DNA from 2 places in the Thermostichus sp. MS-CIW-26 genome. Region 1 is predicted to be linked to the other one. Evidence: riboswitches for the same ligand, from Rfam matches in the RefSeq annotation. Region 1 holds a riboswitch; the other holds the start of a gene.
The links. Region 1 has a riboswitch for cobalamin ahead of metE (5-methyltetrahydropteroyltriglutamate--homocysteine S-methyltransferase). Riboswitches for the same ligand answer to the same signal wherever they lie in the genome.

Region 1 (3,740 bases):
TAGGGCCAGGGCTTGGCGAATACTGTCGTTGGCCGGGTAGAGCACGGTGAACTCAGCCCGCAGCCCGTTTTTTTCCACTACCCCATCCCCATCTTTATCGCTCCAGCCTCCCTCAGCTAGAATCTGACGGGCCAGGTCTGGATTGTTGTCCTCAATCTTGGCGGTCGGCTCTTCCCAGGGCAAACCGCTGACTGGGCCATAGGCAGGGGATCCGTAGCCTTCTAGGACTCCATCCACCAGCGCCTGTCGGTCAATGGCGAAGTTGACCGCCTTGCGAATCGCCAAGTCAGAAGTCACATCGTTGCCGATGGGGTATCCCTTTGGGGTTGTCGCACCGGTTTTAGGGGGAAAGGGGAACATCAGCCCTCGGTTATCCACACTGGGAATGGCGTGAAGCTTCATGCCCTCAACAGTTTGCTTAGCCAAAGACTGAGGCACGCTAACCACGTGTACCTGTCCGGCTCGGGCTGCTGCAAAGGCTGCATCCTCCTCCAGGAAAAGGAAAACCAGCCGCCGAATGCCAGGAGTCTGGCCGTAATATAAGGGATTTGCCTCCACAATCAGTTGTTGCCCCTCATCCCACTGCACCAGTCGGTAGGGGCCAGAGCCAATGGGTTTGCGAGCATAATCAGGCCCGTGGGCATGTTGAGGCACGATACCCAAGGTGATGAGGCGGTTGACAAAAGTACTTTGGGGTTTTTGCAGCCGCAGCTCCACCGTATGAGTGTCGATAGCTACTGCTTCCTTTAGGGCGGTTAGGTCGACCAGACCACCACTCCGAGCTGCTTGGTTAAAGGTGTAAGCCACGTCCGCTGCTGTGACAGGTTTTCCATCGGAGAAGACTGCATCCTTTCGTAGGGTTACCGTCCAGGTTAGGCCATCTTGGCTGACAGTGTAGCCAGTCGCCAGGTCGTTTACAATCTCAAGGTTCTCGTCCCGCCGCAGCAGAGTGCTTTGGAACAAAGGCGAACCGTAACGTCCCCAGCCCAGGGTGGGATCAAATCCTTCTTCCCTTTCCCCTCCAATGGCCAGCACGATTTGATCGCTGGATCCTGCTAGCTTTGGATCGAAAGCTGTCCGCTCAGCAGCATTCTGAGCGCATCCAGCCCACATCTGGCTCAGCAAGAAGAGGCCCACAGACCACACAGTTACTTTTAAGCTTGATGCCATAGAAACCCCGATCTGTCGCTTTTTCAGCAAAAAGGAGCAAACCCCCTTGCCTCCTGGACAAGACTTATGGCAGCTAAGCTATCACTGCCTTATCTTGAGAGCAATGCAGGGGGGGAGGATGCTTAGAGGATTCCGATGACTTCCTGCAAGACCGCTGGGTGAAAGGTGAGGTCTGGTAGCTCCAAAGGCTGCTGGCTTGGTGATGATTGAAGCACTCTACTCCCGTCTCTGAACTCCGTGATACGATGTAGCTCAGCTATCGGTTCTGACGGGGATCAGCCGCCAGAGGAAACGGGGAAAGAGCAGTGAGAATCTGCCGCTGTCCCGCAGCTGTGATCCGGTTTAGGAGAAGTTCTGCAGCAAATCTCTAGAGTCATTCGCTGCCGATCCAGATCTTGTCCCCCAAAACCGTGTCAGTCAGAATGCCCGCCGATGGTTTTTCTAAACTTCACAACATCTGCGAGGTACAGATGGTAACTGTCTTGGCTTTAGCTCGTTTCTGCTTTCGTTATCCTGAGCATTTTCCCGGCGTTGCTCCCACAAGCTTTCGGTACTCCTCAGCAGTAGAAATAAGTCCAAGAACCCAAGCAAGACTCTGAGCCAGTTGGCCGGGAGAGAGTAAATTTTGGGTGCTGTTGCACCAAGATCTATCAAGATCTACAGCCCGCCTACGCGAAGGAAAGAGTGAGATGTCAGGCTTCCTGACTTCAATTGGTGGCTGGCAAGTAGCCACTGCGATCGCTGGCTGCGTTGAGTATCTTTTTTGCGCAAAAGGCAGTGTTTTGTTGGGGTTCCAGAGGCAAGAGAGGAACAGCCGGTTTCTTCCTTGGCGGGCGGGATCCCAGTTGAGGGCGAATTGAACGCAGGAAAATTAGAAAACTCAGTATTTGGGATGGCACACAACATGACTGCACAAACCATGACATTGGGGTATGCCCGCATGGGCAAGCGCCGCGAGCTCAAAAAAGCTTTGGAAGGCTTTTGGAGTGGTGCCCTAGGGTCAGAGGCTCTGCTGGCTACCTTTTGGGATTTGGAGACTCAAGCCTGGCAGACTCAGCTACAAGCTGGGATTGATCACATTGCGGTAGGGGATCAGACTCTCTACGACCATGTACTGGACTGGGCCACCTGGCTGGGGCTGATCCCCTCTCGGTTCCGAGGTCTGTCGGGTTTAGACCGCTACTTTGCCATGGCGCGGGGGCGGGAGGGCCTGCCGGCTTTGGAAATGACCAAGTGGTTTGACACCAACTACCACTACTTGGTACCCGAAATTGAGCCGGAAGCCGATCCCAGTCCTAACTTTGGGGATTTTTTGGAAAGAGTTCGGCGGGCCCAAGGGATCCTAGGGGAGCGCACCAGCCCCGTTGTCCTCAGTCCAGTGACTTTGCTCTGCCTTAGCCAGCGATCTGGGGATCTGCGGGCGGACTTGGAAAAGCTCCTTCCTCTGTACCGGGATCTCCTCCAGGAGTTAAAACAGCTGGGGATCCCAGAAGTCCAGATTCACGATCCCATTTTGGTTACCAGCCAGGGAAGTGGCCTGCGGGAAGCTGTGGAAATGAGCTACCGCCAGTTGGCAACCGCCGGGATCCCTATCCACTTGGTCACCTACTTCGATGACCTGGGGGAGACTTACCCCTGGGTGGTGCAACTGCCGGTGGCCGGCATTAGCCTTGACTTTACCCGTGGCCACACCCTGGATCTGGTAAGAACCTATGGCTTTCCGGCTGACCAGATCCTAGGTGCTGGCGTAGTGGACGCTCGGAATGTCTGGAAGGTTCAGCCTGAGACCGTCTTGGCCAGCCTGCGGGAGCTGCAGGGGGTAGCTCCCAACCTACGGGTGCAGCCTTCCGCTTCGTTGCAATTTGTGCCCCACGACGCTGCTCTGGAAGCCCAGTTGCCGGAACCCCTCAGAAATGTCCTCAGCTTTGCCGAACAGAAGCTGGCCGAAGTAGCTCTCCTGGCGCGAGCCCTCAACGGCGAAGACACTGCTGCCCAGCAGGCGGAAATCCAGCAGCAGTGGCAGAGCTTTGCGCAGTTTAGCCCCCCCAACCCCCAAGTGCGCCAGGCTTTGGCCAACCTCAAGCTCCAGGACTTCGAGCGATTCCTGCCCTACGAGCAGCGCCTAAGTCGGCAGGTTCAGCTACCACCTTTGCCCACCACCACCATTGGCTCCTTCCCCCAAACTCCAGAGGTGCGGCAGTGGCGAGCTAAGTACAAAAGAGGGGAGGTTTCGCAGGCGGAGTACGAAGCAGCCATTGACGCTGAGATTGCCAAGTGCATCCGCATTCAAGAAGAGATTGGCCTGGATGTGTTGGTGCATGGGGAATTTGAGCGCACCGACATGGTGGAGTACTTTGCCCAGAAGCTGGAAGGCTTTGCCTTCACTGAACACGGCTGGGTGCAGAGTTACGGCAGCCGCTGCGTGCGCCCTCCCATTCTCTACGGCGACGTGGTTCGCCCCCAACCCATGACAGTGCGGGAATTCCAAGTAGCCCAGTCCCACACCCAAAAGCCGGTGAAAGGCATGCTCACGGGGCCAGTGACTATGCTCAACTGGTCCTTTCCCCGTG
Region 2 (3,740 bases), on a different contig from region 1:
GCTGACGGCTCCGGTGCAGTTTTGGGTGGGCAAGCATTTTTATCGAGGCGCTTGGGCCGCTTGGCAACGGCGCTCGGCGGATATGAACACGCTGGTGGCCTTGGGGACGAGCGCGGCTTTTTTCTATTCTGTTTTCCCAACGGTTTTCCCCGACTCTTTCCATCGGCAGGGACTGCATCCCGATGTGTATTACGAAGTGTCGGCGGTGGTCACCACCCTGATTCTGGTGGGCAAGTGGATGGAGCAACGGGCTAAGGGGCAAACCTCCGAAGCCATTCGCAAGCTGATCGGGCTGCAACCGAAAACGGCAAGGGTAATTCGCCATGGGGTGGAGCAGGATATTCCGATTCGGGAAGTGCAGGTGGGGGATCGGATCCGGGTGCGCCCCGGAGAGAAGGTGCCGGTGGATGGGGTCATTCTAGAGGGATCCTCCAGCCTCGACGAGTCCATGGTGACCGGCGAGAGCCTGCCTGTACTCAAGTCGGCGGGGGATGAGGTGATTGGGGCAACGCTGAATCGGACGGGCAGCTTTGTGATGGAGGCGCGGCGGGTGGGCAAAGACACAGTTCTGGCCCAGATCGTGCGCTTGGTGCAGGAAGCTCAGGGATCCAAAGCTCCGATTCAACAGGTGGCGGATCGGGTGACTGCCTGGTTTGTGCCGGCAGTGATCGGGGTGGCAGTTCTAACTTTCGTGCTCTGGTGGGTGTTGGCGGACAACCTGACGCTGGCCTTGGTGAACACGATTGGGGTGCTGATCATCGCCTGCCCTTGCGCGCTGGGGTTGGCGACCCCCACCTCGATCCTGGTGGCCACGGGACGAGGGGCAGAATTGGGGATCCTGGTGAAAAGTGCCGACAGCCTGGAATTGGCCCACCACTTGCGCACGGTGGTCTTGGACAAAACCGGCACCCTGACCGAAGGTCGCCCTACCGTCACCGATATTTGGGCTAATGGCTCCTCTCCCCTGACGGTGTTGCGCCTGGCAGCGGCAGTGGAGCGGCACTCGGAACACCCTTTGGCCCAGGCGGTGGTGCAGAAAGCCGAAGCGGAAAAAATTGCCATCCCTCTTGCCCAGCATTTTCAGGCAAGGATAGGCAGTGGGGCAGAAGCCTGGGTGGAAGACCAGTGGATCCGCATCGGTCGGCTGAGCTGGCTACAGGAGATGGGGATCCCTTGGGATCCCTCTTGGTCAGAGCGGGTTCAGAATTGGGAAAGCCAGGGCAAAACGGTGATCGGCGTAGCCCAATCCCAGAGCCTGGTGGGGCTGTTGGCCATTGCCGATCCGCTCAAACCCACCTCTCCTGAGGCAGTGCAACAGCTGCAACAGATGGGTCTAGAGGTGATCCTGCTAACCGGGGATAACCCCACCACGGCCCAAGCGGTTGCTCGGCAAGCAGGCATTCAGCGGGTAATTGCCCAAGTCCGTCCGGATCAGAAGGCAGCTTACATACGCAGCCTAAGACAACCGCGACGGCGGGTGGCCATGGTGGGAGATGGCATTAACGATGCTCCGGCTCTGGCAGAAGCCGATGTGGGGATCGCCATCGGTACGGGTACGGATGTGGCGATGGCCGCCAGCGATATAACCCTCATGTCGGGGGATCTGCGGGGAGTCGCCACAGCCATTCAACTCAGCCGGGCCACCCTCAACAACATCCGCCAGAACCTCTTCTTCGCCTTTATCTACAATACGCTGGGGATCCCGATTGCCGCTGGGGCGCTCTATCCCTTTACAGGCTGGTTGCTCAACCCCATGCTGGCGGGGGCAGCCATGGCCCTGAGTTCCATTTCGGTGGTCGCCAATGCCCTGCGCCTGCGACACTTTCAGCCCCCCAGACCAGCGGGCCGGCGTTAGGCCCTCTCCCAGGGGCAAGGGGGATTAGCGCGGCAACAGTTTTGCTGCCCTTTGAGCATGAGTCTGCCGTACCGCTCATGCCTCAGGGCTATCTTCTGGCAGACAAGAACATCCCCCCCGGGAGCTTGGTGAATGGCAAGCGGCAAGCTAACCTAAAAAGCTCAGGCAGATTGGGGAAAGCGCGGTGCAAATCCGCCACTGTGACGCAACTGTGATGGGATCCCTCCCTCAGCCAGAACACCCACCTGCCGTTGTCCTGTACCCCTTGCGATTCACAAGGAACGGAGTTTTTTGTGTTGAATACCCTCAGTGTTTCCCCTCCGCTTGCGGTTGGGCAGTCTCCTGTTGTCCCCCTGCCCCTGTTGCTCATCGGCCACGGATCCCGCGACCCTGAAGGGCGGCAAGCCTTTCTGGAGTTGGCCCAAGTCTACCAATCCCTCACTCCCCATCGACCGGTGATCCCTTGTTTTCTGGAGCTGACGGAGCCGAGTATCGCCCAAGGGATCCAGCAGTGTATTGCCCAAGGGTGGCAAGAGATTGTGGTCCTGCCGCTGCTGTTGTTTGGGGCCCGCCACAACAAGTTCGATGTGACGATGGAACTGGATCGCCTGCAGGCCCTCTATCCCCAGTTGCGCATTCGTTACGGTGGGCCGCTGGGGATCCGCATCGAGATCCTGCAACTGCTGCGAGACCGATTGGCTGCTTTGATGGCCGCCCAACCGCAGCGGATCCCAGAGGCAGAAACCGTGCTCCTATTTGTGGGTCGCGGCTCCAGCGATCCCGAGGCCAATGCCGAAGCCTGTAAACTGGCCCGGTTGCTTTGGGAAGGATCTGGGTTTGCCGCTGTGGAAACTTGCTTTATCGGCATTACCCATCCCCGCCTGCCCGTGGGATTGGAGCGGGCCTTGTCCTGGCATCCGCGCCGGGTGATCGTGCTGCCCTACTTCCTGTTTACCGGAGTGCTGGTGAAAAAAATTGAGGCGGCAGTGGAACAACAACGACAACGACAGTCGGAAATCGACTGGCTGATGCTGCCGGAATTGGGCCTTGTGGATACGGTGCTGCACAGCCTGCAGCAACTGGAGCAGGAAGCCCTACAGGGCCAAACCCAAATGAACTGCCACCTGTGCAAGTTTCGCCTGGCCGTGAGCGCAGAGGTCAGAGCTGGGCATACCCATCACCACCCTCACGAGCATCATCACCACCATCACGGGCACGGATCCCATCACCATCCTCATTCCCACCCTCACCACGACCACGGCCATACCCACGCAGCGGCTGGGGATCCCTGGGCCCAATTAGAGGGCTACCACCAACGGGCATGGCAGGTGCCCTAAGAGGGAAACAGAGGCTGCTGGCGGGATAAACTGAGTGCAGACAGGCCATTTTTGAACCTGGTTTTCCCGCTCTAGCGGTTGTGATGACGAAAAAACGATGATGCTCTCCCGCTCCTCTTGGGTCTCGGGTGCCGCTGCCGCGGGGAGCGGGATCTTTGTTTTCGCCCTGGTGGTGGGGCTGCTGGATCAGATCCTGCCAACCCTGCCCAGGGTTTCCTTATCCTTGGCCGGGATCCCTGGGATCCTGGCTGGAATTGGGTCTGCCTATGGGGTTTGGCAGGTGGTTCAGATGGGTCTGCAATCGGCTTCCTGGAGCGACTTTCGAGAATCGCTGGTGGCGACCCTATCTCCCTTTGATCCTGCCGACCACGGCGGCGAGCCACGACAACCTAAGGGGGATCCTCGCCCTTGGCAGGTGGCTCAGGAGATCCGGCAAACCCAGCTCCGCCATCAAAAGATCCTTGACCGCATCAAGCAGCGGGTGAAAGCCGAAATCCAGACCTGTGAACGCGCCCAAGCCCAACTGCGCAGCGAGCAGCAACGGTCTC

Region 2: another riboswitch for cobalamin. It lies ahead of ACVWZU_RS02340 (sirohydrochlorin chelatase); the one in region 1 lies ahead of metE (5-methyltetrahydropteroyltriglutamate--homocysteine S-methyltransferase).

What each region holds. Positions count from the first base shown of each region.
Region 1 covers NZ_JBSSBV010000024.1:16,799-20,538, reverse strand. Annotated here, with positions in the region: gene ACVWZU_RS09195 (ABC transporter substrate-binding protein) at 1-1,170, opposite strand, end outside; cobalamin riboswitch at 1,414-1,618, shown strand; gene metE (5-methyltetrahydropteroyltriglutamate--homocysteine S-methyltransferase) at 2,075-3,740, shown strand, end outside.
Region 2 covers NZ_JBSSBV010000003.1:124,006-127,745, reverse strand. Annotated here, with positions in the region: gene ACVWZU_RS02345 (heavy metal translocating P-type ATPase) at 1-1,855, shown strand, start outside; cobalamin riboswitch at 1,983-2,118, shown strand; gene ACVWZU_RS02340 (sirohydrochlorin chelatase) at 2,149-3,192, shown strand; gene ACVWZU_RS02335 (hypothetical protein) at 3,290-3,740, shown strand, end outside.